4 regions of the Micromonospora sp. NPDC023869 genome follow, and region 2 is predicted to be linked to each of the others. Evidence: riboswitches for the same ligand, from Rfam matches in the RefSeq annotation. Region 2 holds a riboswitch; each other region holds the start of a gene.

Region 1 (7,212 bases), on a different contig from region 2:
GCGAGTGGAGGTGCTCGCGTGAGCCTGTCGATCCTGCAGACGGTTCGGCCCGGTGGTGTCATCGAGATCGCCCCTCGGGGCGAGATCGACGTCGACACCGCGTACGAGGTGAAAGAGGCCATCGCCGAAGTGCTGGCCAAGGGGCGGCCGGCCCGGATCGAGCTCAACATGCGGCTGGTCACCTTCATCGACTCGGTGGGCATCAGCGCGATGGTCGCCGGCTTCCAGACGGCTGAGGTCAGTGGCGTCAAGCTGATCGTCACCGAACCCAGTCGGTTCGTGCACCGACAGCTCTGGGTGACCGGGCTGCTCGGTCTCTTCGGCGCGCCGGAGCCGTACTACGCCGGTGCCGCCGCCACTCCCGAGGTCCTTCCTGGCGGCTGACCGTCAGTCGCCGTCGAGACCGGACAGGTTCACGTCCGACACCTCGGTGACGGCGCGGACCGCCGTCACCGAGGCGTACCCATCGGCGAGCCATGCCAGGTCGGTCCCGGGCTGCACCGCCTGACCGGGCTCCTCCAGTGCGGTCCGCACGAAACCGTGGCCGGCCTCGGCGACGGTCATCTGCACCTGACCGAAGGTGGCCAGCCCCGCCCGGCGTACGCCGCGCAGCCGGTCCAGCGGCACGTCCGGCGAGTTGACGTTGAGCACGCTCTCCACCGGACCGGCGGTCAGCCGGGGGAGCAGGTCCAGGGCCACGTGAGCGGCGGTGGCCCAGTTCCGTTCGGCGTCGCGTACCCGGGCCGCGGCGGCCACCGCGGCACCTCCGCTGACGGCGGTCGCCTCCCCGACGGAGAGCACGTCCAGTGACACCGCCAACGCCCGGCAGCCGTTGGCGGCTGCGGTGAACGCCGCACCCACCGTGCCGGAGTGCAACACCGCCCGGCCCGCGTTCGCCCCCCGGTTGATGCCGGAGAGCAGCACCGACGGCGGCGGCCCGAACGCGCCGTGCACGGCGATCAACGCGATGAAGCCGGGTGAGCCGCCGACCCCGAAGGCCGGTACCCCGGCCAGATCCGGCAGCGGATGCTCACGGACCACCACCTGCCCGTCCTGCTCCACGGCACTCATCGCGGCGCTGGTGCCGCTCGCCTCCTCCAACGGTGCCGCGACCACCACGTCCAGCCCTCGGTCGACCGCCGCCCGGGCCAGCGCATGGATGCCCGGCGCGGCGATCCCGTCGTCGTTGGTGATCAACACTCGCAGGGTCATGCGCCACCCACCCGGTGGGCCAACTCGTCGGGGGTGGTGCGTTCCTGCCGGCGGACGCCGGCCGGCTCCAGGCGTACCCGGTCCACCAGGCCGGTGATCGAGTCCAGCCGCCCGGTGCCCAGCCCGTGCCGGGTGACGTTCAGCGCGCCGGCCGCCGCGCCGGTCCGGATCGCGGTGCGTACGTCACCGCCGCGCGCCACCACGGCGGCCACGCTGGCGGTCATCGAGTCTCCCGCACCGCGCGGGTCGGCCGCCTCCAGGCGGGGCATCTGCACCTCGAAGACCTCGCCGTCGACGAGGGCCAGCGCCGGCTTGTCGGCACGGCTGACCACCACGTTCTCGGCGCCGGTGGCGTGCAGCTCGTACATCGCCCGGGTGAGCTGCTCCTCGTCGTCGTCGGCCGCGCGGCCGTCGGCGATCAGCTCCTCGTGGCTGACCTTGACGAAGAACACCCCGCTGTCCAGCACGGCGGTGAGGTGGTCGCCGCAGAGGTCCACCACCACCCGGCTGCCGTTCGCGCCGAGGTCGGCGGCGAAGCGCCGGTAGAGGTCGGCGGGGACCAGCGACGGGTCGTTCGGGCCGCTCAGGATGCTCACCGCCGCCCGCAGCCCCTCGCCCAGCGACAGGTTGTAGAGCTCGTCCAACTCGTGTCGACTCAGCGGCTGCCCGGTCACGTCGACGATCTCCTGCCGGGTGCCCTCGCGGCGGTCGTGCACGTACCCGCCGCTGCCGCCGGAGTCCCGGGCCACCACCTTGAGGTCGACGCCCTCGCTGACCAGCAGGGGCTCCAGCACCTGCCCGATCTCGCCGCCGAGCGCGGTGCAGAGCACCACGTCGACGCCGTGCGACAGCACCATCCGGGCCTGCCAGACGCCCTGACCGCCGGGGTGCAGGTGCAGCTCCGGAGTCTCGTTGGGCTGGTCGATCGTGACCGTGAGCAGTGGGGTCGGCGCGAAGACCATCACATGTCCGGTCGCCGCGCTCACGACGCACCGTCGCACTGGGTCCGCTGCGGTCCGCTCATAACCGTTCCTCCCGGTCGCCACGAAATGTCCGCTTCGATGTCGACGGTAACCAAGGTGGCCGCAGAGCGCGCGGCGACGGGCGGGGCGGAACCGAGGCAGCCGCCTCGGAGTGCGGGAACGACGACGCCGGGTGGACCACCCGCGAGGGCGGCCACCCGGCGTGCCGTGTGGATCAGTACACCGACAGGTGCACGTGGTTGGTGTGGTCGCTGGACGGGTCGCCCCGCGCGCCGCTGTACGTCCGCCAGCCGCTGCTCGGCAGCCAGATCTGCTTGTACCAGATCACGTAGAGCACGGCGAGACGGTCGGCGTTGTTGACGTAGAACGCCGCCAGGTTGTTGCCGTACGTCCGGTCGCCGCCGGTGGCGACCCCGCCGAAACCGTTCTTCTGCGCCGCGAAGTCGCAGGCCCGACCCTTCGGGTGCTCACCCGAGCCGCCCGCGCGGTAGCAGGAGACGTACCGGGTGAAGCCGGCCGCCTTGGCCTGGTTGAGCGCGTGCAGGGTGCGGGGCGTGATGCAGCCGTTGGCCGGGGTGGGATCGTTGACGCTGCACGACTCGGCCGGCCAGGAGCCGTTGGAGTTGCGCGGTGCCGGCTTGGCGGTGGCGCTGCTGGAACCGCCGCCACGTGCCGGGGTCCGGTTGGCCCGCTCCTGTGCCGCAGCCCGCTCGGCCCGCTCGGCGCGCTCCTCGGCCACGGTCAGCGAGCGCTCGGCCTGCTCCTTGCGCTTGGCCATCACGGCCACCTGCTTGCGCTGCTCCTGCACCTCGACGTCGAGGGCCTGCTTGGTCTTGCTGACCTCGTCCCGGGTGGTCCGCAGGTCCCGCAGCGCGCGTTCCTCGTTGGCCGCCACCGCGTCCAGCGCCGCCGCACGGTCCATGAAGCCGGCCGGGGAACCGCTGTTGAGCAGCGCCGACGCGGCACCGAGCCGGCCGCCGCGATACGCCTGCGCGGCGATCTCGGCTACCTTGTCGCTGCGTTCGGTGAGCTGACCCTCGGTCGTGGTGAGCTGCTCGGCCAGCTTCTTCTGCCGGACGACCGAGCGGTCCAGGGCGGTCTTGGCGTCGAGGTAGCCCTTGCTGGCCGCCTCCAACTGGGCGCGCAGCGCCGGTGTGCCGCCCTCGTCGCCGACGTCACCGGGGGCTGCGGAGGCAGCGCTGAACGGAGCGAGCGCGGCGCCCAGGGCGAGGGCGAGCCCCGCAGCGATCAGGGCCGCCGTACGGGCGGCCGGTCTCACGGTTGCCACTGCTGGCATGCACATGTCCTTCCGTCAGCCGCCGACCGGGTTAGCTGACGGGTTCGGGACGGAAGATCCCTACCGCTGGACGCGGATGCACCCCTGGAACATGGTTCCCCGGTTCGCCCTGGCGGGCGATTAGGCGGCGGTCACCGCCGGCACCGTCGAGTGCCGCCTGGCGGAGACCGGGTCCGAGCCTACCGGTGCTGGTGGGGCTGGTGCAGCCGGTGTGACTCCTGGTGTTCCCCTGATCACCAGTAAACCAGACAAATGGGATTATTGTTGCCTTTCGCATTCCTCGTCCCGCTACCACTCCACCGTCCCACAGGCACCTGCGCTCGTCCCGGGCTCGATCTGCAACGTGGCGTGCGCGATGTCGAAGTCCTCGCGCAGTGCCGTACGGGCCGCGCGGAGCACCGTGCCGACCTCGACGCCCTCGGCGGTGGTCAGGTGGGCCGAGGCCACCTCCATCCCGGAGGTGAGCGTCCAGACGTGCAGGTCGTGGACGCCGGCCACGCCGGGCACCGCGGCCAGCCGGTCATGCACCGCAGTGACCTGGAGGTGCTCCGGGGCGGCCTGCACCAGGATGCGGACCGCCGCCCGGCCCAGACGCCAGGTACGCGGCAGGATGAACGCGCCGATCGCGACCGCCACCAGCGGGTCCGCCCACCACCAGCCGGTCAGCGCGATCAGCGCCGCCGCCGCGATCACCCCCAGCGAGCCGAGCAGGTCGGCCAGCACCTCCAGGTACGCCCCGCGCAGGTTGATGCTCTCCCGTGCCCCGGGTCGCAGCAGCGCGAACGCGACCAGGTTGGCGAGTAGGCCGAGCGTGGCCACCACCAGCACCGGCCCGGTACGCACCTCCGGTGGGTCGCCGAACCGGCGTACCGCCTCCACCAGCACGTAACCGGCGACGCCGACGAGCAGCACGGCGTTGGCCAACGCGGCGAGCACCTCCAGCCGATAGAGGCCGAAGGTGCGCTGTGGATGCGTGTCCACGCGTCGGGTGGCGGTCACCGCCGCGAGCGCCATCCCGATGCCGAGCACGTCGGTGAACATGTGCCCGGCGTCGGAGAGCAGAGCCAGCGAGCCGGTCCACAGAGCGGTCACCGCCTCCACCACCATCAGGACGGCGAGCAGCACGAACGCCGCCCACAGCCGGCCGGAGTGGCGGTGTGCGGCGTTCGACACCGAAGCGTGGTGGTGGTCGTGGCCCGCGCCCACGCAGACACCTTGCGTGCTGCGCCCCGCCGGGGACGGATCTATGCCGACATTGCTATATGTGCGCGCTCAGCCGGTCGGGTCGATCGTGGTCAGCCGCTGGGTGGCCCGGGACAGGGCGACGTAGAGCGTACGCACGCCGGAGCCCGGATCGGCACGGATCTCACCGGGGGCGACCAGCACCACGCCGTCGTACTCCATGCCCTTGGCCTCCAGGCTGGTCACCACCTGGAGGCGCTCGCCGCCGAGCCCGCCCAGCCAGGCCGCGACCTCGTCCCGGCGCGGCACCGGCGTGATCACCCCGACGGTGCCCTCGACCTCGCCGAGCAGCGCGCTCGCGGCGGTCAGCACGCTGGTCTCCAGCTCCGCCGCCGGCACCACCAGTGCCACCGGGTCGACCCCGGTGGTCCGCACCGCGGTGGGCAGGGCCAGGTCCGGGTACGCCCGCCGGATCTCGGCCGCCGCCACCGCGAAGATCTCCGCCGAGTTGCGGTAGTTGGTGGTGAGCGTGAACCGGTGCCGCCGACGACGACCCAACGCCTGGTCCCGGGCCCGGGACAGCTCCTGCGGATCCCCCGTCCACGCGGTCTGGGCCGGGTCACCCACCACCGTCCACGAGGCCAACCGACCGCGCCGGCCGATCATCCGCCACTGCATCGGTGACACGTCCTGCGACTCGTCCACCACCACGTGCGCGTAGTCGCGGTAGTCCTCGGGCCGCTCCCGGGCCGCCTGGCGGGCGGCCCGCTGCCGGTCGGCGTACGTGCTCAGCTCGCGTACCCCGCCGGCGAGCTGAAACGGGTCGCGCTTCGCGCGGGCCGGACGCACCGGCTTGCCGAGCAGCGCGTCCAGCTCGTCGAGCAGCGCCACGTCGGCGACGGTCGGCCCCTCGGCGCCCAGCCCCCGGTACGCCTGCTCCAGCAGCCGGATCTCGGCCCGGGACAGCAGCCCGGCGGCGTACCGGCGCAGCCGCTCCGGATCGGCCAGCCAGCCGAGCACGTGCCGGGGATGCAGCCGGGGCCACCACGCCTTGAGGAAGTCCCGGAAGTCCGTCCGGTCGATCAGCTCGTCCTCGAAGGCCCGCTGCTCGGGCAGCCGGGCGATGCCCAACCGGCGGGCCTGCGCCCAGAGCGCCGCCAGGACACCGTCGAAGCCGGCCCGGCGTACCTCGTTGCGTCGCGCGCCCCGGGCCAACGCCCGGTCCCGGATGGCGTCCAGCTCGGCCCGCTCCAGCCGCAGCAACTGCCCCCGGTAGAGCAGCCGCAGCTCGGCCGGGGAGTCGGGTACGCCGTCCCGGGCCGCCCGCTCCAGCAACCGGCGCATCCGCAGCGACCCCTTGACCGCGGCCACCTCGACCGGGTCGGTGCGGGTGGCGACCAGTCCGGGGAAGAGGGTGCCCAGCGAGTGCAGGGTGGCGGTCTCCTCACCCAGGGACGGCAGCACCGAGGCGATGTACTCGACGAAGACCGAGGAGGGGCCGACCACCAGGATGCCGCCCCCGGCGTACCGGCTGCGGTCGGAGTAGAGCAGGTACGCGGCACGGTGCAGCGCCACCGCCGTCTTGCCGGTGCCCGGCCCGCCCGAGACCAGCGTCACCCCGGAACCGGGGGAGCGGATCGCCTCGTCCTGCTCGCGCTGGATGGTCGCCACGATGTCGCGCATGCCCCGACCGGTGGTCCGGGACAGGTTGGCCAGCAGCGCGCCGTCGCCGACCACTGCCATCTCCGCCGGTGCGGCGTCCGGGTCGAGCAGGTCGTCCTCGATCCGGGTGACCCGCTCCCGGCTGGACTGGATCGTCCGGCGGCGTACCACGCCGAGCGGCTCGGCCGGGGTGGCCTGATAGAACGGGGCGGCGGCCGGGGCACGCCAGTCGACCACCAGCGTCGCGGCGTCCTCGTCGCGGATGCCCAGCCGTCCGACGTGGAACACCTGCCCGTCGCGCAGGTCCAGACGGCCGAAGACCAGCCCCTCGTACTCGGCGTCGAGCACGTGACGGCGCTGCGCGGCGTGGAACACCATCGCGTCCCGCTCCACCAGCGCGCCGAAGTTGCCGACCCGGGCCAGCCGGTAGCCGTCCCGCTCGGCACGGACCGCCGCCCGGCGCAGCTCGGCCAGTCGTGCGTACACCCGGTCGAGATGCCGCTGCTCGACGGCGATCTCCTGGTCCAGGGTGCTCTGGTCCACCGCTTCGTTCTCCTCGTCACCCGGCCCGGCCAACCGCACGAGATTACGCCCCACCTCGCGGGCGTGCGGAGGCACCGGGCCTAGCGGCGGCGGGTGCGGCCGGCGGCGGCCCGACCACCGGCGCGGCGGGCGTCGGCGAGCACCTGACGCAGCACGCCGGAGAGGGCCGCGGTGACCTCCTCGGGACGCTCCATCATCAACATGTGCCCGGCGCCGGGGCAGACGGTCAGCTCGGTGGCGGGCAGCGCGGCGGCGATCGACTCCGCGCACGGAGGCGGGGTGAGCCGGTCCCGGTCCCCGACCAACGCCGCCGCCGGCAGATCCGCCAGCGTG
Region 2 (7,212 bases):
GGCGCACGGGCAGGCGATGATCAGCACCGCCACGGCGGCGGTGAAGGCCGCCGTCGGCCCGGCGCCGGAGCCCAGCCACCAGCCCAGCGTGCCGGCGGCCAGGGCGATCACGATGGGGACGAAGATCCCCGAGATGCGGTCGGCGAGCCGCTGTGCGGCGGCCTTGCCGGTCTGCGCCTGCTCGACCAGCCGCGCCATCTGGGCCAGTTGGGTGTCGGCACCGACCCGGGTGGCGGTGACCACCAGCCGGCCGCCCGCGTTGACGCAGCCACCGACCACGGTGTCGCCCACGCCCACCTCGACCGGCACCGACTCACCGGTGACCATGCTGACGTCGACCGCCGAGGAGCCCTCGTGCACCGTGCCGTCGGTGGCGATCTTCTCGCCGGGCCGCACCACGAACCGGTCTCCCACCGCGAGCTCGTCGACCGGGATCCGGGTCTCCACGCCGCCGCGCAGCACGGCGACGTCCTTGGCGCCCAGCTCCAGCAACGCCCGCAGCGCCGCACCCGCGGTCCGCTTCGCGCGGGCCTCGAAGTACCGCCCGGCGAGGATGAACGCGGTGACCCCGGCCGCCGCCTCCAGATAGATGTGGCCGGTGCCGTCGGTCCGGCTGATCGCGAAGCTGAACGGGTGGGTCATGCCGGGCGTGCCGGCGGTGCCCAGGAACAGCGCCCAGATCGACCAGCCGAACGCGGCGAGCGTGCCCACCGAGACCAGGGTGTCCATGGTCGCCGCGCCGTGCCGCAGGTTGACCAGGGCGGCCCGGTGGAACGGCAGTCCGCCGTAGACCACCACCGGGGCGGCCAGCGTCAGCGACAGCCACTGCCAGTAGGTGAACTGCCAAGCCGGCACCATGGCCAGCGCGATCACCGGCACGCTGAGCACCACCGAAACCCACAGGCGGGTACGCAGCGCACGCAGCTCGTCCACCGGCTCGGCAGCTTCCGGCGTGGCCTGCCGGGGTGATGGCACCGCCGCCGTGTAGCCGGTCTTCTCGACCGTGGCGATCAGCTCCTGCGGGGTGACCGGGTCGGCGTAGGAGACGGTGGCCTTCTCAGTGGCGTAGTTGACGCTGGCCTGCACGCCGTCCAGGCGGTTCAGCTTCTTCTCGATGCGGGCGGCACAGGACGCGCAGGTCATGCCGCCGATGGACAACTCGATCAGGTTCGCTGCCGTGGGCAGGGGTCGACTCGTGGTCATGGCTGGTCCCTCAGTCGTGCCCGTGTCCGGGCGTACCGTGCCCGTCGTCCGGCGCGGCGGTGGGGCCGACCGGGACGTGCACCGGGTCCCCGACGTGCACGGTGAACTCGGCGGTGCGTACCACCCCGCCGTGGCGGAAGTCGAGATAGAGCCGGTAGGCACCGGCGGACGGGAACTCGGTGGCGAAGCTCACCCGGGGTCCGGGCTCGGTGCGCCCGTCGTCCGGCACCCCCTCCGGGTGGACGTGCAGGTACGCCAGGTCACCCTGCCGCAGCGCGACCAGGTGCCCGTACGCCCCGAGATACGGCTCCAGGTCGGTGACGGGTACGCCGTCGCGCTCGACGGTCAGCGTCAGCGTGGACGAGCGGCCCGGCTGCGGCGTGCCGTCCAGGGTGACCGTGTAGTCGTCGACCGTGGCGGTGGGCGCCGGGGCGGGCAGCGGCCGCTCGGTCAGCGTGCCGGGGACGGTCACGTCGACGCCGAGCGTCAACGGCTCGCCACCGGTCGGGGTGAAGTCGGCGAACGCCCGCCACACTCCGGGCGCGGTGAGCGGCGTGGCGACCCGCCAGGTGCCGTCCGGCGTCAGCTCGGGGTGCACGTGGCGAAAGCCGGAGAGGTCACGCCGGGCGACGATCAGGTGCATCGGCTTGTCGTGCACCACGTCGTAGCCGGTCACCGGCCGGCTGTCCGGGCCGGTGATCCGGAAGGCGAACTCGCCCGCCGGGGCCTCGACCGGCACGAGGGTGTAGCCGCGCTCGGAGACGAGGAGCCCGCCGGGCAGATGCCCGGTCGCGCCCGCGTCGTGCCCGGCTTTGTCGTCATGTCCGGCGTTCTCGTCGTGCCCGCCCTGATCCGGGCCGTCGCCGTGGCCGGTCGCGCTGTCGTGGCCGGTCGCGGTGACCGGGGCCGTCGGGCCGGTCACCTGGCCGACTCCGTACGCGGCGGCGAACACCGCCGCGAGGCCGAGCGCGAAGCCGCTCAACTTCGTCGCCGTGTTCATCGGGACACCTCGGTCTCCGGTCGCCTCAGGCGGCGACCAACTCGTAACCGGCCTCGTCGACTGCGGCCCGGACGGCGGCCGGGTCCAGCGGCTGCGCGCTGGTGACGGTGACCTGGCCGCTGGCCAGGTCGACCTGGACGTCCTCGACGCCGGGGATCGCGCCGACCTCGGCGCTGACCGCGCTGACGCAGTGGCCGCAGGTCATGCCCTGCACCTGGTACGCCGTGGTGACCATGGCAACTCTCCTCTCCAGGGCCCGCCCACCCGGCCGGGCACCTCGTCGAATACCCTCGGGGGGTATCCACAACCGTGACCGTACCATACCCCCCAGGGGTACGTTATCCTCGTGTTCATGAGCACACCCGCGCCGATCCGCGGCTACACCGCCAGCAAGGACCAACTGCTCGCCCGGCTACGTCGTGTCGAGGGGCAGGTACGCGGCGTCGAGAAGATGGTCGACGAGGATCGCTACTGCATCGACGTGCTCACCCAGATCTCCGCGATCCAGGCCGCGCTGGACAAGGTCGCTCTCGGCCTGCTCGACGGACACGCCCGGCACTGCATGCACGAGGGCGCCGCCGAGGGCCGCGCCGACGAGATGGCCTCCGAGATGATGGCCGCCGTCGGCCGCCTGATGAAGCGCGGCTGACCCGCCCGTCGCCTGATGAGCCGCGGCTGACCCGACCCACCCGCACGCCCGGCCGGGAGTGTCGTCTCCGACGCCCGTCCCCGACACACGCTCGCGACCTGCGTTCCGATGCCGACCTGGCTACCATTCGCCACGATGGCCAGCCGATCCGGAAGCCTCCCGGCCCCCGCCCGCCGTCGGGCACGCACCACCGCCGCAGCAGACCTTCGGCGGCCCGTCGCCGTACCCCCGACACGGTCGCGGCGCACTGCCGCCGCCCGCGTGTGGCGGTGTGACACGGCCGCAGCCCTGCCGCGGTTGCGCACCCCGGCCGCAGCCCTGCTGCGGTTGCCGAGAGCCGGCCCCGCCCTCACGGTACGCAGCCATCCTGCCACGCTCGGGCCATTCCGGATGCCCGCCGCAGCTGCCGACCGGCGGCGCTGAACCTTCTCGCCCGCCGGTACGTAGTTCGCCTTGGAATCGTTGGGAGACAATGAATGGGCGCCGACCACACCCGTTCCGCTCCGCCCACCCCACCCCGGGTGCGGCGGATCCTCATCGTGACGGTGGTCCCCCTCTTCCTCGTCACCCTGGTCGCCGCGCTCGTGCTCTGGCCCTCGGACCCGCCCCGGCCCGAGGCCGCCGACGACACGCCTCGTTACCACGGCACGGTCACCCGCGTGGTGAACGAGCCCTGCCCACCGAACCCGGTCGTGCCCGAGGGCACCCCGACCACCGCCGGGCAGCAGTGCGGCACGGTGACCGTACGGGTCGACAACGGCCCGGACGAAGGTCAGGACGTGCAGACGCCGCTGCCGGACGGCCCGGGAGCGCCCCGGGTCAGCGTCGGCGACGAGATCATCCTGGTCTCCCTGACCGATCCCGAGGACCCCTCGCTCAGCTACTACAACATCGCCGAGCACCAGCGGGGCAAGGCGCTGATCTGGCTCGCGGTGCTGTTCGCCGCCGCCATCGTGGCGTTCGGGCGGCTTCGCGGCCTGGCCGCGCTCGGCGGTCTGGCGGCCAGTTTCGCCATCCTGATCACCTTCGTGCTGCCCGGCATCAGTGCCGGCCAGCCGCCGTTGGTGGTCGCCATCGTCGGCGCGGCACTGATCATGTTCGTGGTGCTGTACCTGACGCACGGCATCTCGGCACAGACCTCGGTGGCCGTCCTCGGCACGCTCGGCAGCCTGGTGCTCACCGGCCTGCTCGGGCTGGCCGCCACCCGGGCCACCCACCTGACCGGCTTCGGCAGCGAGGACGCCACCACGCTGTCCATGTTCCGGGGCGACGTCGACCTGCACGGCCTGCTGCTCGCGGGCATCATCATCGGCTCGCTCGGCGTGCTCGACGACGTCACGGTGACCCAGGCCGCCGCCGTGACCGAACTGCGTCACGCCAACCCGAGCTTCACCCGCCGGGAGCTGTACCGCTCGGCGACCCGGGTCGGCCGGGCCCACATCGCCTCGGTGGTGAACACCATCGTGCTGGCGTACGCGGGCGCGTCGCTGCCGCTGCTGCTCCTGCTCACCGCCGACACCCGCGCGCTCGGCCAGATCGTGACCAGCGAGTTCCTCACCCAGGAGATCGTCCGCAGCGTGGTGGCCACGCTGGGGCTGGTCGCCGCCGTACCGCTGACGACCGCACTGGCCGCGCTGGTGGTCACCGCCGGACGGCGGGACAACCCGGAGCCCGGCGGCCACCACGGCCACGACGACGGGCCGGACGGCGACGGCCCCACTCCCCCGACTCCCCGGCCCGGCACGGACCGGACCGAGGCCCTGCACGCGCTCAGCACCGCGCGTGCGCGTGACACACCCCCCGCCACCGGATCGCGGTGGCCCGACCCGGACAGGAGCACGGACACCACATGGTGACACCCCGCAGCGTGACCGCCCCTGCCGACACGGTTCGTGCCCGTGTCGTTGGTCACCCATCGCGATTACGAAATGACGCATCTAGCCGGGTTCGGGGCGTAGAGACCGACATGGACCGTCGGGTAACCTCACAGCCGGTCACCGACGAAGGCGCGCAGCGGCGCCTGCGGTGCCACCGCCCAATCGCCGCGAGGCGAGCCGGGGACCCAGGTAGGTGGGGTGAATCCGCGTCAGCGGTAGGGGCCACTTCCGTTCCGAACCCGTCAGCTAACCCGGTCGGCGGTCGATGGAAGGGAAAGAAGTGACGGCACCCCTACGCCGCTGGATGACCCCTGTGGTGGCCGTGTTCGCCGCGTTCGCCGTGTTCGCCGGGCCCCTGCCGGCCATGGCCGCGCCGAACCCACCCGCGCCAGCTGAGCACGACGACGACCCACCGATGCTCAACGACCTGATCGAGTCGGCGAACCGCGACTTCTCCAAGGCCAAGAACCAGCTGGAGCGGTCCAAGAAGCGCCAGCTCAAGCTCGACGTCGAGCTGCGCCGCGCACAGGCCGACCTCGACGCGCTCCGGCCGCAGGTCGCCGAGATCGCGACGCAGTCGTACCGCACCGGCCGGGTGGGTGCGATAGCGATGTTGTTGCAGAGCAACGCGCCGGACTCGTTCATGGACCGTGCGTCCGCCCTGGACGAGTTGAACCTGTTCAACGACAAGAAGTTGGGCGAGGTCAACACGATCCGGGAGCGCGCCGACCAGGCCAAGCTCGCGTCCGACGCCGAGGTCCGTGAGCAGCAGAAGCTAACCAACGACATGGCTCGCAAGAAGACCGAGGCGGAGAAGTCACTCCGCCTGGTCGGTGGTGAGAGCCTGACCGGCGGCCTGGTGGCCGCCACCTCGCCGGTCGCCCGGGTGGCGCCGAACCGCGCGTCCGACGGCAGTTGGAAGCCGGAGTCGTGCAGCCAGAAGGACCCGACCACGTCGGGCTGCATCACGCCGCGCACCCTGCACATGTACAAGGAGGTCAAGCGGGCCGGCTTCGACCGCTTCGTCGGTTGCTGGCGGCCCGGTGACAAGTTCGAGCACCCCAAGGGCCGGGCGTGTGACTGGTCGTTGCAGAACAGCGGGTTCAGCCCCTGGCACAACAACGACACCCGGATCTACGGCAACAACCTGGCGGCCTTCCTGGTCCGCAACGCCGACCGGCTCGGCATCTACTACGTGATCTGGAACCGGCAGATCTGGTTCCCGACCGAGAACAGGTGGCGGTCCTACAGCGGCCCGTCCAACCACACGGACCACGTGCACGTGTCGCTGCTCTGAGCGCCGTCCGGGTGACCTGCGAGGGCCGCTCCGCCGTCCGGCGGAGCGGCCCTCGTCGTCCGTGTCGGGCAATCCGGCGGGTCAGCCCACGGGCGTGACCACACCCGCCATCTCGGCGGGTTCCGCCGCGACGGTCCGCACCTCACCGGCGGCCAGCCGGTACGACATGCCCACCACCGCGCACCCGCCTGCGGCCACCTCGGCGGCCAGCGCCTCGGAGGACTCCAGCATCGCCTCGACGGTCTGCGCGATGTGGATGTCGACGATCGCGTCCAGATCGTCGACCCCCGCCTGCTCGGCCCGGCGCAGGCTGGGCACCACCGCGTCCACCACGGCCCGCAGGTGCCCCGACGGAGCGGTGCCGGTGGCCGCCGCGGCCCGGGCCGCCTGGACGGCGCCGCACGAGTCGTGCCCGAGCACCACCACCAGCGGCGTACGCAGCACGCTCACCGCGTACTCGACGCTGCCCAGCACCTCCGGGCCGATGGTGTGCCCGGCGGTCCGGACCACGAAGAGATCACCCAACCCACGGTCGAAGATGATCTCCGCAGCGAGCCGGGAGTCGGAGCAGCCCACGATCACCGCGAAGGGATGCTGCTCGGCGGCGACGGCGGCCCGGTGGCTGGCGTTCTGGTTGGGGTGCCGGAGCGTGTCGGTGACGAAGCGACGGTTGCCGGCGATCAGCTCGGCGAGGGCGCGCTCCCGCGAACCGGGAAGGTCTGCGGTCAGGTACTCACGTTCGGGACCGGGCTGCGCTCCGATCGTTCCGGGTCGACTCATCCGGCGTCACCTCGCCTCTCGGTGGAATGCCTGGTCATCCCGGCCGGCGCTGGCCACGGGCTGCCACCAACCGTCACACGCAGCGCAAGGCACGTCAAGCTATGCGTGATCTGCATTTCATGTATTCCAGAACGCTTGCCAATCGAGACGGGCGGGCGCGAGCGCAGCTCCGGAGCGTGACAGGGGCAGGCCATACGATGGCGGGCATGGCGACCTCAGACGAGCGAGAAAGCACCCGAAACTGGACTTTCCTGACAAACCACGCACACGTACTGCTCGCCATCGCCCGCAACCCCACCGCCCGGCTGCGCGACGTCGCCAGCGAGGTGGGGGTCACCGAACGCGCCGCCCAGGCCATCGTCGCCGACCTGGAGGCGGGTGGCTATCTGCACCGCACCCGGGTGGG
Region 3 (7,212 bases), 440 kb from region 2:
GCTGTCGCCATCCACGCCGCCGGTATCCCGCCGGACGTGACCACTCTGTCGATCGGCGAGATCGGGGAACTCGCGACGACCGGCATCCGTCGCCTCGGCCGGACGGAGGTCCGCCGCATCAACGACGAGACACGGGCGGCGAACACCTCCTACTGCGCGAAGATCCGCCGCGACGCCTTGGCCGACGTCCGCGTCGAGCTGGCCACCATCAACCGGATCTGGGGCTCACGTAGACGGGAGCAACGCGCTGTCGACCTCGCCTATCGACTGCTCTGCGCCCTGACTCGCAGCGGGCACAGCACGCCCAGCAAGCGGTCGGCATGAATGAAGCCCAGGTCGGGAGCGCATCCTGACCTGGGCTTCACGGTGGAGCGGGTGACGGGAATCGAACCCGCACTGTCAGCTTGGGAAGCTGATGTTCTGCCATTGAACTACACCCGCAAGCGGCACCACTGTACCTGAGCCGCCGCCCCGGTGCACCCAGCCACCCCCGCCGACCACCCCGCCCGGCCCGCCTCCGCACGCTCCGCAAGAAGTTGCAAGCCGGCAACACATAGCCATTCTCAAATTTGTCTATGCGTTGTAACGTCTGGCCCACGTTTCCCGCACGGCGCGACACAACCCCCAGTCGCGTCGCCAGAAAGAGGTGGGCTTATGGGACTCCGTCCCGTCCTGCTGAACCGGCGGATCGCCGGCATCGCATCGACGTCGCTGGCGGTGGCGCTCGGTGTGGCCACGGTCGGTCTGCTCCCGGCGGCCACCACGGCCGCCATTCCGACGGCTGCCGCCGTCTCCGCCGACGAGGTGTGCGAGGACCCGACGGGCACTGCGGCCCGGGTCCGGGGCGACGCGGTCGTCAAGCACGACCCGAACGAGTTGACCATGGCTCAACTGCACCAGCGGGAGTCGGAGTTCGCCGACCTGTTGCAGGAGCGGGCCAAGCGGGTCGGCCAGCGTACGCTCAGCGCCCAGGCCGCTGCGGCCTCGGTCACGATTCCGGTCGTGGTGCACGTGATCCGCAAGGACACCACCCGGGCCGGCGGGAACATCCCCGACTCGATGATCCAGTCGCAGATCAGCGTGTTGAACCAGTCGTTCGCCGGTGCGACCGGCGGTGCCGCCACCGCCTTCGCATTCCAGTTGCAGAGCATCAACCGGGTCACCAACACGTCGTGGTATCCGATCCGGCAGGGTTCCACGGCCGAGCGGCAGATGAAGACCCAGCTCCGCCAGGGCACCAAGGGCACGCTCAACATCTATCTGGGTGCGCTGAGCAACGGCCTGCTCGGCTGGGCGACCTTCCCGCAGACCACGCTGAACGTGATGGACGGCGTGGTCGTGCTCAGCGAGTCGTTGCCGGGTGGCACCGCCACCAACTACAACCAGGGTGACACCGGCACCCACGAGGTCGGCCACTGGCTGAACCTGTACCACACGTTCCAGGGCGGCTGCTCGGGCAGCGGCGACCAGGTCTCGGACACTCCGGCGGAGGCGTCGGCGGCCTACCAGTGCCCGACCGGTCGGGACACCTGCTCCACCACGGGGCTGGACCCGATCACCAACTTCATGGACTACACCTACGACACCTGCATGTACCAGTTCACCCCGGGCCAGGCGACCCGGATGATCAACGCGTGGAACACCTACCGCGCGTAGCGCGGGAGTCGTCGGCGCGTACCTCCGGTGCCGGTCCCGTCGTCAGGCGGGGCCGGCACCGGTCGGTTCAGGCGGCGCGGACATGTCGGGCCGCGCGGGTCCGGTGGGGCGTGGGCCGGGCGGCCTGCGGGGTGGCGCCGGCCGGGTCGAGCCAGACCTGCACGGCCGGCTCACCGACCAGCCCGCCGGTGGCGGCGCGCTCGTGCCGGGCGAGCATCGCCACGTCGACGGTGAACTCGAACAGACGCCAGTCGGCGTGCGGGGCGGCGCGGGCCGCGAGCGCCAACCGGGCCACCGTGGCGTCGTCGGTGACGGGTCGGGCCCGGCCGGCGACGTACGCCTCGTCGTCGCTCTCCTCCGCCGGGAACGAGTGGAGCGCGTAACGCCCGTCGCGTTCCAGGTCGCGCCGCTTCGGTGAGTCGATCACGAAGCAGAACAGACCGTCGTCGGTGATCACCGGGGAGACCGGGTGCACCCGGGGCCCGCCGTCGGCGCGGACCGTGGCCAGATAGCCGAAGCCCGGGCCGTACTGCTGCATGAGAAGACGGATCCCGTCGGCGAGTCGGGGCTCGTCGACGGCGAAATCGGACCAGGAAGCCATGCCGACATCCTATCGAACATACGTTCTAAGCAGGTAGTCCGACACGCAGGTCACGACTACCGGCCGCTAAGGTGTGGCGATGCTGCTCTCCGACCGTGACCTGGTCTCCGAGATCAAGGCCGGCACCCTGGCGCTGGAGCCCTTCGAGCCCACCCTGGTGCAGCCGTCCAGCATCGACGTCCGCCTGGACAAGCTGTTCCGGGTGTTCAACAACCACCTGTACACACACATCGACCCGGCCACCCAGCAGGACGATCTCACCTCGCCGGTGGAGGTGCCCGACGGCGAGCCGTTCGTGCTGCACCCGGGCGAGTTCGTGCTCGCCTCCACGCTTGAGGTGATCTCGCTCGGCGACCAGCTCGCCGGCCGGCTCGAAGGCAAGTCCAGCCTCGGTCGCCTCGGCCTGCTGACGCACTCCACCGCCGGCTTCATCGACCCCGGCTTCTCCGGTCACGTGACGCTGGAACTGTCCAACGTGGCCAACCTGCCGATCATGCTCTGGCCCGGCATGAAGATCGGCCAGCTCTGCATCTTCCGGCTCTCGTCGCCCGCCGAGCACCCGTACGGCTCGCTCGTCTACGGCTCGCGCTACCAGGGGCAGCGCGGCCCGACGCCGAGCCGCGCCTGGCAGAACTGGCGCACCTGGCCGACCCGCTGACCACCGGCGGGCCCGCGCCGCGCGGACGCGGGCCCGTGGTCGTCCGCCCGGCGACTCAGCCGGGCCGACCGAAACTGTGGATCGGACTGGTGTCCATCCGCTTCATCGCGATCGGCTTGCCCGCACGGGAGGCGTGCACCACCCAGCCGCCACCGACGTACATCCCCACGTGGTGCAGGTCGCGGAAATAGAAGACCAGGTCACCCGGGCGCAGGTCGCCGCGACCGACCGAGGCGGTGACCTGCCGCTGCCGCGCCGCGTTGTGCGGCAGCGCCACTCCAGCCCGCGCCCACGCGGCCAGCATCAAACCCGAGCAGTCGTACGCGTGCGGCCCCTCGGCCCCCCACGAGTACGGCTTGCCGATCTGGGCGCACGCGAAGGTGACCGCCTCACCGGCCGGGCCACCCGGATAGGTGGCCGGACAGGGCGCTGGCCGCAACGGACCACCACCCCCGTCGTCGTGCGCTCGCAGCCGCAACCGTTGCAGCCGCTCGATCTCGGTGTCGATCTGCCGCCGCTTCCCGGCCAGGTCAGCCTCGGTGCGGGTCAGCTCGGCGATGGTGCGGTCCAGTCCGGCTCGGGCGGCGGCGAGTTCGTCCCGCAGCTCACGCGCCTGGCGTACATCCTCCTGCTGGAAGCGTGCGTACCGGTCGAGCACGCCGAGCTGGGCGATGACCTCGCCCGGCGACCGGCTACCCAGCAGCGTGTTCACGGCGCGGACCGGCTCGCCGCGGTACGCCCGCGCGGCCAGCGCACCGACCCGCTTCATCGCCTCGTCCACCTGCTGCTGCAACGGGGCGATGCGAGCGGTCAGGGCGTCCGCCTCGCGGCGGGTGCCAGCCAGGTCCTGCCGGGTCGCGTTGTGTCGTTCGATGACGGCTTCGAGCCGATTCCAGTCCTCGTCGATCTGGCGCTCGATGTCGTCGACCGTGGGGTCGGCGTGGGCCGCCGTCGCGCCGCCGGTCAGCAGAACGGCGGTCGCGGCGAGTGCGGCGAGTGCGGTGGTGCAGCGGTACCAGCGGAATCGCGGCGCATCCGTCGTCGGGCCGGGCTTCGCCGACCGGTACGACGGAGGCCGCGGGGCATGGTGTGCCACCGGGCTGCGTACTCCTTCTTCCCAGACCGCCTACCGGGTTAGCTGACGGGTTCGGGCGGGAAGGGGGCGCCCTACCGCGACATCGCGGACTCACCCCGGGAACCTGGGTCCCCGGCTCGCTCGTACAGCGACTCGGCGGTGTCGGACCGTCACCGCCCCGGGTGGGCGGTCGTGCCAGCGGCCCGACGATTGACCAGCGTAGGGACGACCAGTGTCGATACGCAACACACCCACACCGTCACTCTCGGTGCATTAATCCGACAACGAAGAAGGCCCCCGGTCGCTTGACCGAGGGCCTTCCGTGGTTCCTGCGTACGCGCTCAGGCGTCAGCCTGGTCGACGGAACCCGGCGACCGGCATCGTCGTGATCGGCGAGACGTTGACCGGGACACCGGCACGCGCCGCGTGCACCATCGTGTTGTTGCCCAGATAGATCCCGACGTGACTCACGTCGCTGCGGAAGAACACGAGGTCACCGGGGCGGGCGTCGGCCCGCGAGATCGCCTTGCCCTCGCGCCACTGGGCGCCGGTGAAGTGAGTCAGGGAGATACCCGCCGCCCGGTACGCGTACTGGGTGAGACCGGAGCAGTCGAACGAGTTCGGGCCGGTAGCACCCCAGACGTACGGCTTGCCGACCTGCGCGCAGGCGGTCCGGATGGCCGTCCGGGCCGCGTCACTGACCACACCGTTGATGGTCGGGCAGTTGGTGGTCTTGACCGTGGTCACCGGCAGGGACCGCTCCAGCCGCTTGATCTCGGCGTCGATCTGCTTCTTCTTCGCCGCGAGCTGCTTCTGCTTGGCCTCCTGGTCGACGATCAGCGCGTCGAGCGTGGCCTTCTGGTCGTCGTACTTCTTCCGGATCTTCATGACGCCCTCGAGCTGACGGCGCTCCTCCCAGGCCAGCCGGTCGAGGAGGGCCATCTGCTCACCGAGCTGGTCCGGCTTCGCGTTGAGCAGCACCGCGCCGAGTTCCTGCGAGGGGCCGGTGATGTAGTACCGGGAGGCGAGACCCGCGACCCGGTTCATCGCCAACTCGGTCTCCAGGGCCAACGGCTGGATCTTCTTCTCCAGCTTGTCGACCTTCTCGCGATTGACCCTCAGCTCCGAGCGCACCTTGTTGAACTGCTCGATGGTGGGTTCGAGCTGCTGCCACTGCTTGTCGATCTGGCGCTCGATCTCGTCCACCGACGGCTCGGCGTACGCGGGCGCGGCGACCAGACCAGCACCGACCGCAGCGGCGGCGACCAGGACGACCAGACGGCGAGCGACCTTGCGCAGCCCGCGCGCGGGGGTGGGGCGTCCCGGCGCATGACGATGGAGGGGCATGGTTGCCACCGGCACCGACTCCTTTGCGACCGACCACCGGGCGTCCCGCTAGCGGTAAGGGGCGAGACAGACGACCCACGGCGGTCGGTGCCCCACATTAGGGGAACGCGCGCGGCGGAATCAAGGCGACCAACGGCTCATTCACCTTTGCGCGACCGATCGCACACAAAGGGTGTCGACCAATTCGTTACAGTTATCCACGCCAATATAAAAATCGGGACGTGTCGGCATCCGTACAGATGCCGCCACGTCCCGACGTACGCGCTGGTCACCCGGCGACCGGCTCGCCCTCCTCGGCGCCCCGGGCCTGCTCGGGCTTGACCGAACGCAACAGCACGCTGGCCACGTCGACCACCTCGACCTGGTCGCCGGCGCCCTTGCCGTTGACTCCGTCACTCAGCATCGTCGAGCAGAACGGACAGCCGACCGCGACGGTCCTCGCACCGGTGGACATGGCCTCCTCGACCCGATCCACATTGATCCGCTTGCCGATCCGCTCCTCCATCCACATGCGCGCGCCACCGGCGCCGCAGCAGAAGGAGCGCTCGCTGTTGCGCGGCATCTCGACCAGGCCGTCGTCGGCGCCGACGGCGCTGCCCAGCACCTCGCGTGGCGGGGTGAAGACCCGGTTGTGCCGGCCCAGGTAGCACGGGTCGTGGTAGGTGACGCCGCCGTCGACCGGCTGCACCGGGGTCAGCTTGCCGGTGGCGACCAGGTGCGCCAGCAACTGGGTGTGGTGCACCACCTCGAACTCGCCGCCGAGCTGGCCGTACTCGCTGCCCAGGGTGTTGAAGCAGTGCGGACAGGTCGCGACGATCTTCCGCTTGGCCTTCTCGCGGCCCTCGAACGCCTCGTTGAGCGTCTCCACGTTCTGCTGGGCGAGCATCTGGAAGACGAACTCGTTGCCGATGCGGCGGGCCGGGTCGCCGGAGCAGGTCTCGCCCTCACCGAGGATGGCGAACGAGACGCCCGCCTCGTTCAGCAGGGTGGCGACCGCCCGGGTGGTCTTCTTCGCCCGGTCCTCGAACGCCCCGGCACAGCCCACCCAGAAGAGGTACTCGAAGTCCTCGACCTCACCGACCCGGGGCACCTCGAAGTCGAGGCCCTTGGTCCAGTCCTCCCGTGTGTTCTGCGGCGCACCCCAGGGGTTGCCCTTGTTCTCCAGGTTGCGCAGCATCACGCCGGCCTCGGAGGGGAAGTTCGACTCGATCAGCACCTGGTAGCGGCGCATGTCGACGATGTGGTCGACATGCTCGATGTCCACCGGGCACTGCTCGACGCAGGCACCGCAGGTGGTGCACGACCAGAGCACGTCCGGGTCGATCACGCCGCCCGCCTCGGCATCACCGATCAGCGGCTTCTCCGCCTCGGCGAGCGCCAGCACGTCGACGTGGGCGAGCTGCGCGGCGGTGGCCTTCTCCTCGCCGGTGAGGTCCTTGCCGCCGCCGGCCAGCAGATAGGGCGCCTTGGCGTACGCGTGGTCGCGCAGGCTGAGCACCAGCAGCTTCGGCGACAGCGGCTTGCCGGTGTTCCACGCCGGGCACTGCGACTGGCACCGGCCGCACTCGGTGCAGGTGCTGAAGTCCAGCAGGCCCTTCCAGGTGAACTGCTCGACGTGCGCGACGCCGAACTGGTCGGACTCCGGATCGGCCTCCTCGAAGTCGAGCGGCTTGCCCTCGCTCATCATCGGCCGCAGCGGCCCGAGGCCGGAGCCGGACGCACCCGGCTTCCGCTTGAAGTAGATGTTCGGGAAGGCCAGGAAGCGGTGCCAGGCGACACCCATGGTGACGTTCAGCGAGATCACGATGAGCCAGGTCATCGAAATCGCGATCTTGATGAGGGCGGCGACGCTGACCCCGGACTCCCAGTCCGGCA
Region 4 (7,212 bases), on a different contig from region 2:
ACGGGTCCACGAACATCCGCACCTTGTCCTCGGTGAACAGCGGGTGCGTGGTGTGGATCGGGATCTCGCTGCTCTTGCCACGGTCCTCGGGGGAGTCGCCGAAGAGCAGGGTGCCCAGCGTCTTGAGGTCCTGCGGGATGTAGCGCAGGTTCTCGTAGCGCTGGTGGTGCGTCTTGATGATCTGCGCCATCGACTTGACGTACGGCGAGACGGTCAACGCGATCCGGTCGTACGGCCCGATGAACGTCTTGCGCTTGTCCACCGGCAGGGTGTCGCCGTGCAGGAACATCGACGGGCAGCCGATCACGTCGACGTTGGAGAAGCCGATCGTCCGCAGGTAGTCGGCGGTGATCTCACCCCGGACGCCGATGCTCGGTGAGCGGTCGAGGACGGCACGGCAGAAGCGGCTGACCTGATCGTCGATCGGCCGCAGGTACTCCCGGTCACCGTCGACGTTCGTCTGCACACCCACACCGAGCACCACGACCGGGATCTTGAGTCGCTCGATCAGTCGGCTCATCGCGTCGAGCCGGTGGGCGTAGCTGCGCCGGAACGCGTTCGCCAGCGGGACCACGAAGACGTCGTACTCCTCGTTGATCCGGTCGCTGTCGCGCATGTTGACCGTGAAGCCGTTGGGCGTGATGGTGGCCGCACGGGTGGCCAGCAGCTTGTTCGCGGCGTGACTGAAGACCAGGTTGCCGGCGTTCTCACCGATCAGGTTCCGCTCGAACGTCTCCTCGGGCGAGTTGACGTCGAAGGGACCCTTCCGGGCCCGCATCAGGATCCGCTGGTGCATCGCTGACTCTGCCTCTCGTCGGTGCCGCCCCCCGCCTCGGCATGCCCAGCGCACCACCGGGCCGGATGGCGGGGTGGGTGCTCATCCAAGTCCCGGGAATAGTAGGCCACCGGGGGACCGGTTGACACCTGAGCCACATCCGCCCCATTGCGCCGGCCTCCCCGCCCGGTTCGAGGGGGAGTGCCCGCACCGGTATGGTGCCCGGAATGACCAGCACCACCGTCGTCGATAGGCCGCCCTCCACCACCCGACGCGGTGACGCCAGCCGATTGCCCTCGTTGACCGGACTGCGCTGGATCGCCGCGCTGCTGGTCTTCGGTTTCCACGCCGGCACCATGCGCATCATCGCCGAGCCCGGTCACCAGGCGGTGGTCGGCGAGATCTTCACCCTGGGCCTGTCCGGGGTGCAGTTCTTCTTCATCCTCAGCGGATTCGTGCTGGTCTGGTCGGCCCGGGTCGGTGACTCCCGCCGCCGGTTCTGGCGTCGCCGGATCGCCAAGATCTATCCGAACCACGTGGTGATGTGGGCGCTGGCAATGCTCGCGGCGCTCTGGTTCGCCGACCCGATCAACCCGGTGGCCGCGCTGGAGAACCTGTTCCTGCTCCAGGCGTGGGACCCGCGACCGGGCTACTTCTACAGCGTCAACAACGTGAGCTGGTCGCTCTCCTGCGAGCTGTTCTTCTATCTCTGCCTGCCGCTGGCGCTGCCGCTGGTCCGCCGGGCCAGGCCGTGGATGCTGTGGGCCGTGGTGATCGCCATGCCGCTGCTGATCCTGGCGCTCTGGCCCGGTCAGTTGCTGGTGCCGGAGCAGAGCCGGTGGTGGTTCGCCCAGATCTTCCCGCTGGTGCGGTCGCTGGAGTTCTGGATGGGCGTGGCCGCCGCCGAGCTGATGCTGCGCGGTCGCTGGCGCGGGCCCCGGCTGCCGCTGGCCACCGTGATCTTCGTCGCGACCTGGGTGGCGGCCTCGCAGTGGATCCGGGCCGAGCTCTGGGCGGCCCTGCTGTCGGTGGCGTACGTGCTGGTGATCGCGGCGGCGGCGGACGCCGACGTGCACGGCCGCCGGTCGCCGCTGCGCTCCCGGCTGATGGTCTGGCTGGGCGAGGTCTCGTTCGCCTTCTATCTGGTGCACGTCTTCGCGATCATGACGATCCTGCGGCTCACCGGCGACTGGGGCACCGGCCTGCCCGGCTGGTGGGGAGTGCCGGCGGTGATCGGGTTCCTGCTGATCACCCTGGCACTGGCCGCGTTGCTGCACCGCTACGTGGAGCAACCGATGATGCGGCGACTCGCCCCGAGCCGCGCCCCCGCTGCCGCGCCGCGCACCGCCGAGTTCGCAGGGCCGCCCACTCAGCCACCCGCAGAAGCGTGCGCGGAGCCGCCTGCGGGGTCGCCGGTGGAGCCGCCTGCCGAGCCGCCCGCCGGGCTGCCGAGGCAGCGGGTGGCGGGTGACGAGCCGAGCACCGCCGGTCGGCGCGAGCCGCACCACTGAGTCCATGGTGGATGGTCCTCGTCGGCCGTCCGACCTGCTGTTTCGTGTGTCATCGCCGGCGCGTCGCCGACGCGACACGCCCGTCGCCGATGCGATTCGACGGTGGTGGCGGTAGCGTGACGATGTGCTTCCCGTCGCGTCCGCCCGTCCCCTGTGGTGGCTGGCGCGCTGGGCGACGCGGCTGCTGACCGGGTTCGCGGTCGCCGCCGCGTTCACCCTCGGCGCCTGGGCGATGCCCGCCCAGGGCGCCCCCGCCGGGCACCCCGCCGTCGACCGGGTCGCGTCGTCCGCCCTGCTCGCGCAGTCGCCCCACGCGGGCTGGCAGCCCACGTCGGCCGGCACGCTGGTCGCGGTGGCCGGCACCGGGGTCGTCGACCGGGTCGACGTACCCGGACTGCTGCCGGAGGCGCGCCCGGAGCCGCAGCGGACTGCCGCGACGGCGGTCGCAGGTCCGGCGACATCCGCCCCGACGACGGTCGCACCGGCCGCCCACGGTGCCCGCGCCCCACCCGGCGTCTGACCTCGCGCCCCGCTGCGGCCCGCCAACCGGACTCCGCCGCAGCCCCCGTCCCGCAACGCCCGGGATCTCTGCCCGCGACGTATCCCGTCACCGCCCCGCCCGGCCCCGTGGCACCGCCACCGGACGACCGGATGCCGGCGCGGTCCGCTGTCAGCGCACCACTGCCCATGAGGTACCGCCATGGAGAAGACCGTCCTCTACCAGTTCCTGATCGAGGTGCCCCGGGCCGCCGCCATCTGGTCGGTGCTGCTCGTGCTCGCGCTGGGCGTGCTCACCGCCCTGGTCGCCCGGCCCGAACCGGCCTCGTCCGGCGCCGACGAGACCACCGGCCCGGCCGCCGACCCCGCCGAGGCCGAGGCGGCCGACCTGCGCCGCTACGCCGGTGAGGTGGCCGTGGCCGCCGCCGGGGCCGCGCAGAACGCCGTACGGCGGCAGGAGGCGTGGCGTACCGCTCAGACCGCTCTCGACCGGGCCTGGGCCGGATTCGACGAAGCGGAGAGCCGGGCCCGGCGGCTCGCCGGGGCCACCGCGCTGCCCGCCCCCCGCACCCCGCGCACCGCCAGCGAGTACGCCGCCCGGGAGCGCTGGCTGCACCACGCGGCGATGCAGGCGCACTGGCGCGGTGACCTGTCGGCGCGGCAGCTCACCGACGTGCTGGCGCGCCGGGCCGGCTGGGATCCCCGACTGCACCCGGCCGAACAGGAGGTCGTCCTGGCCCGGGTCGTCCGCGACAACCACCGGGCCGCGTACCGGGTCGCCGCCGAGCGGGAACGGGCCGCCTGGCGGGAGGCCGAGCTGGCCACCGACGCGGCCCGGGTGCTCTCCGCCGAGGCGTACGCCGCCGCGCAGCGCCTGCGGCCGAACCTGCTCCCGGCGCCCACCGCCACCGCCGTCGCACGTCCGGCCGCAGCAGTCCCGCGGTGGCGCCCGGCGCGCGTGGGGTGACCCGGCTCGGCGACCGGATAGTCCGGCCGGATTGGGTGAGCCCGGTCACATCCCTCGCCGGAACGGACGCCGAGGCGGGAACCGCCCGAGACGTGACGCGATGCCCGGAGACATTGTCTGCGGGTGGTCCCCCTGTCACCGCCTGTTGCGTCGATCGCCGTCGGTCCCGTTGCGCGACGTCGCTGACCGAACGCCCGAAAATCATCGACCTGGATCATGTTTGCGCAGGTCAGGACGGGTTGGCAGGGCAATGGTCGGCCAGTAGTGTCGGCCCGTCCGATGCGGTACCCGATCGCAGGAGGCGACGCCGCATCGACCCGCCTAATCGTGGTCTCACGAACCGGGGACCCACCGCACCACTGGGGTGAATCCGCGAGCCTCGGCTCACGGTAGGGCCGTCTTCCCGCCCGAACCCGTCAGCTAACCCGGTCGGCGGTGTCGGAAGGAGCTTTTCCTCTCGTGCATCCCCTCGTCGTACCCCTTGAGTTCCCGCACCTCCACGGCACCGCGGTGCCCGCGCTCGTCGGGCCGTCGGCCACGAGCTGACTGCGACCACCGCCCCCGCCCGGTCGACCGGGCGTCGCCCCTCGCACGGCCGTCCCCGTACTCGGGTGGTCCTCGACAGGTCCTGTCGAGCTGACCGCCGGAGCGGTTCGCCGTGCCTCCCTGAGCCCCCGTGGAGGACTCCGTGAAGCAGACCGTCACGCGCCAGCTACGCCGGCTGGCCACCGAACGCCCCTACCAGGTCGTCGCCGCCTCGGCCGCCGCGCTGGCGCTGGCCACCGGTGCCGGTGCCGTACTCGTCGGCACCGAGGACACCCCGGCCACCGCGCACACCACGACCGCCGTCGCCGAGTTGCGCGGCGACACCGCGGTCTCCCGCGCCGAGGCCCGGGTGGAGCCGACCCCGTCGACCCCGCCCAGCAGCGCGGCCCCGAGCAGCGCCGCGCCGTCGCCGTCGCCCTCGCCGAAGGCCACCTCGGCGGCTCCCTCGCCGGTGGCCACCAGTGCGAAGGCCGCGCCGAAGGTACCCGCACGGAAGGTCCTGGACTACGACTTCCAGGCGCAGACCACCGGCTACTACTGCGGTCCGGCCGCGGTACGCAACGCGCTCAGCGCCGCCGGTGTCGACCGTGACCAGGACACCCTGGCCTCCCAGCTCGGCACCACGTACGCCGGCACCAACTCGGCCCAGGACACCACCCGGGTGCTCAACGCCACGGTCAAGGGCGAGCCGTACTCGACCACGATGTTGCCGGGCGGCTCGGCCAGCCCGGCGCAGATGGACCAGCTCCAGGCCGACGTGGTGGAGGCGATCACCGACGGGCGCGGCGTCGTGGTGAACGTGGCCGGCAGCGCCACCGACACCGACGGCGGCTGGCACTCCTTCCCCGGTGGCCACTACGTCGCCGTGGTGGGCTACGAGGACGACGGTCGACTGGTCAAGATCGCCGACTCGGCCGACGCCTCGTACTACTCGTACTGGATGACCACCATCGACCTCGCCCACTGGGCCGCCACCCGCGGCTACTCCTCCTGAGAGGTAAGGAAGGGTCCCCTGCTATCGCCTGGTGTATAGCAGGGGACCCTTCCTTACATCCGGGGGTGCGGCGGCAGGTAGACGGCTCTGATGCGGTGCGTGCTGTCGAGCACGGAGAAGCCCTCGGCCGGATGGCCGAGGGCTTCCGCGTCGTACCGGGATCAGGCGTGCCGGTCGAGCTTCTTCGCCAGGCCGACGAAGCTCGCCCACGACACCGGGGTGAAGGCCAGCGTGCCGCCGTCCCGGTCCTTGGTGTCGCGCACCAGCACGACGTCGGACAGGTTGTCTGCGACCTCCACGCAGTCGTTACCGCTGGAGCCGCTACGGGTGGACTTGCGCCAGGTCGCGCCGTTCAGATCCATGGCTTCACAACATCCTTCATCAGCTCGATCGACTGCCGGCCAGACAGCGCCTCGTTGCGCACGGTCTCCCATTTGGACAGCAGGGTATTGACGTCTTCGTCCTTGTCGGCGAGGACCCCGCCGAGTTGGGTGTCCAGATTACCGACCCAACCACCGTCCGTGCTCCTTGCCAGGATGAAGGGGCCGGCCAACCCGGCGTGCATGCCGATGCCGGCAGGCACGAGGTGCACGCTGATGTTGGGCCGTTCGGCGAGGTCGATCAGGTGGTGCACCTGCTCGACCAGCACGTCGCGGAGGCGTTCGTCGACCCGCCGGAGCACCACCTCGTCGAGCACCGCGACGAACTGCGGCGGCTCCTCCTGGTCCAGCACCGCCTGCCGGGCCATCCGGTTCGCGAGTCGTCGCTCCACCCCGGCGTCGGTCAGGGTGTCGTCACATCGGATCACCGCGCGGGCGTAGCGCTCGGTCTGTAGCAGGCCCGGGACCAGCGTCGACTGGTAGCACCGGAGTTGCCTCGCGGTGCGCTCGGCCTCCAGGTAGGGCAGGAACCACGCGGGCTGGCGCAGCACCTCGGCCGTCCGCAGCAGTTCCTCGAACATGCCGCCGGTCTCCAGGACCTCGTCCGCCCGTTTGGCGAACGGCCTGTCGACCGGGCGGGTGCCGGTCTCCACCGCCGACACCAGGGACGCCGAGTAGTTCGACCGTCGGCCGAACTCCTCCTGGTTCATGCCCGCTGCCGTCCGCAGCCGGCGAAGCTGAGTGCGGATCAGCTCGTGCAGGTCGGAAGGCTGCTCGCGTTCCACGTCACCTCCAGGGGATTCATCAAGATCGCCAAGCTCCCGTCAGGGGCCGGATCGGCGCACCAGGACGCCGCCGTGGCCAGCGTCGATGCCTTCCGACAGTAGTCATGTCCTCACCAGACTGTCACTCATGCGGATCTGCTTCACGCCGTGCAGGGCTGGGGCGGGTTCTGCTCCGGGGCCGCCCGTGACATCCCCCCGTGCGCGGGCGGCCCTCCCGATCCCTTACCGACGGAGGTCGACGTGCGTACGCACCCGTACCAGTGTCCGACAATGGTCCTTCCGGTTCTGCCGCAGCGTCGGCGGGGCGCTCCGCTGCCCGGGTGGATGCGTCGTCCGACCCAGGCGCTTCCACTCCACGGCCCCGGACCGACCGGCTTCCTGACGCCGGCTCAGGCGTGGCGGTCGGATGGGCGGCCGTGCTGACCACCCAGCTCGCGAAGCCTGGCCGTGGCCCGCACGCCGACCGCCCGGTCGGCTCCGGCGGGAACACGCCGCACACTCCGGCGCGACCGACCTGGTTCTGCCGGGTCGACGGCCAGCCGTGGCCGTGTGGCGAGGCCAGACTGCTGCTGCCGGTGGAGTTCCGGGGGAACGTCCCCGGGCTGACGATCTATCTCGCCGGCCTGATGTACGAGGCCATGCGCGACCTCTACCAGCTCAACCCGCACGACGGCCCGGAGTCCGAGGAGCTGTTCGAAAGGTTTGTCGCCTGGGGCGCAGCGCGCCGGCCGGCTGTGGAGGTGCCGAGCTGAAGCA

The links. Region 2 has a riboswitch for cyclic di-AMP ahead of ACZ31C_RS01730 (coiled-coil domain-containing protein). Riboswitches for the same ligand answer to the same signal wherever they lie in the genome.
Region 1: it holds a riboswitch for cyclic di-AMP, as region 2 does, so the genes downstream of both, ACZ31C_RS20180 (coiled-coil domain-containing protein) here and ACZ31C_RS01730 (coiled-coil domain-containing protein) in region 2, are expected to answer to the same signal.
Region 3: it holds a riboswitch for cyclic di-AMP, as region 2 does, so the genes downstream of both, ACZ31C_RS03885 (NlpC/P60 family protein) here and ACZ31C_RS01730 (coiled-coil domain-containing protein) in region 2, are expected to answer to the same signal.
Region 4: it holds a riboswitch for cyclic di-AMP, as region 2 does, so the genes downstream of both, ACZ31C_RS22000 (C39 family peptidase) here and ACZ31C_RS01730 (coiled-coil domain-containing protein) in region 2, are expected to answer to the same signal.

The regions. Positions count from the first base shown of each region.
Region 1 is NZ_JBVHKD010000007.1:97,982-105,193, forward strand. It holds gene ACZ31C_RS20165 (STAS domain-containing protein) at 19-384, shown strand; gene surE (5'/3'-nucleotidase SurE) at 388-1,212, opposite strand; gene ACZ31C_RS20175 (1-phosphofructokinase family hexose kinase) at 1,209-2,174, opposite strand; gene ACZ31C_RS20180 (coiled-coil domain-containing protein) at 2,410-3,492, opposite strand; cyclic di-AMP (ydaO/yuaA leader) riboswitch at 3,497-3,629, opposite strand; gene ACZ31C_RS20185 (cation diffusion facilitator family transporter) at 3,781-4,698, opposite strand; gene ACZ31C_RS20190 (HelD family protein) at 4,765-6,879, opposite strand; gene ACZ31C_RS20195 (alpha/beta fold hydrolase) at 6,960-7,212, opposite strand, start outside.
Region 2 is NZ_JBVHKD010000001.1:455,267-462,478, forward strand. It holds gene ACZ31C_RS01705 (heavy metal translocating P-type ATPase) at 1-1,203, opposite strand, end outside; gene ACZ31C_RS01710 (hypothetical protein) at 1,214-2,203, opposite strand; gene ACZ31C_RS01715 (heavy-metal-associated domain-containing protein) at 2,229-2,438, opposite strand; gene ACZ31C_RS01720 (metal-sensitive transcriptional regulator) at 2,556-2,852, shown strand; gene ACZ31C_RS01725 (YibE/F family protein) at 3,329-4,708, shown strand; cyclic di-AMP (ydaO/yuaA leader) riboswitch at 4,875-5,006, shown strand; gene ACZ31C_RS01730 (coiled-coil domain-containing protein) at 5,010-6,026, shown strand; gene ACZ31C_RS01735 (carbonic anhydrase) at 6,108-6,806, opposite strand; gene ACZ31C_RS01740 (helix-turn-helix transcriptional regulator) at 7,004-7,212, shown strand, end outside.
Region 3 is NZ_JBVHKD010000001.1:898,557-905,768, forward strand. It holds gene ACZ31C_RS03860 (hypothetical protein) at 37-324, shown strand; tRNA gene ACZ31C_RS03865 (tRNA-Gly) at 368-441, opposite strand; gene ACZ31C_RS03870 (zinc metalloprotease) at 655-1,656, shown strand; gene ACZ31C_RS03875 (pyridoxamine 5'-phosphate oxidase family protein) at 1,724-2,257, opposite strand; gene dcd (dCTP deaminase) at 2,337-2,915, shown strand; gene ACZ31C_RS03885 (NlpC/P60 family protein) at 2,971-4,011, opposite strand; cyclic di-AMP (ydaO/yuaA leader) riboswitch at 4,024-4,159, opposite strand; gene ACZ31C_RS03890 (C40 family peptidase) at 4,339-5,337, opposite strand; gene ACZ31C_RS03895 ((Fe-S)-binding protein) at 5,606-7,212, opposite strand, start outside.
Region 4 is NZ_JBVHKD010000008.1:115,667-122,878, forward strand. It holds gene ACZ31C_RS21980 (polysaccharide pyruvyl transferase family protein) at 1-796, opposite strand, end outside; gene ACZ31C_RS21985 (acyltransferase family protein) at 1,003-2,286, shown strand; gene ACZ31C_RS21990 (hypothetical protein) at 2,411-2,806, shown strand; gene ACZ31C_RS21995 (hypothetical protein) at 2,987-3,751, shown strand; cyclic di-AMP (ydaO/yuaA leader) riboswitch at 4,060-4,201, shown strand; gene ACZ31C_RS22000 (C39 family peptidase) at 4,428-5,291, shown strand; gene ACZ31C_RS22005 (DUF397 domain-containing protein) at 5,453-5,653, opposite strand; gene ACZ31C_RS22010 (helix-turn-helix domain-containing protein) at 5,644-6,456, opposite strand; gene ACZ31C_RS22015 (hypothetical protein) at 6,852-7,208, shown strand.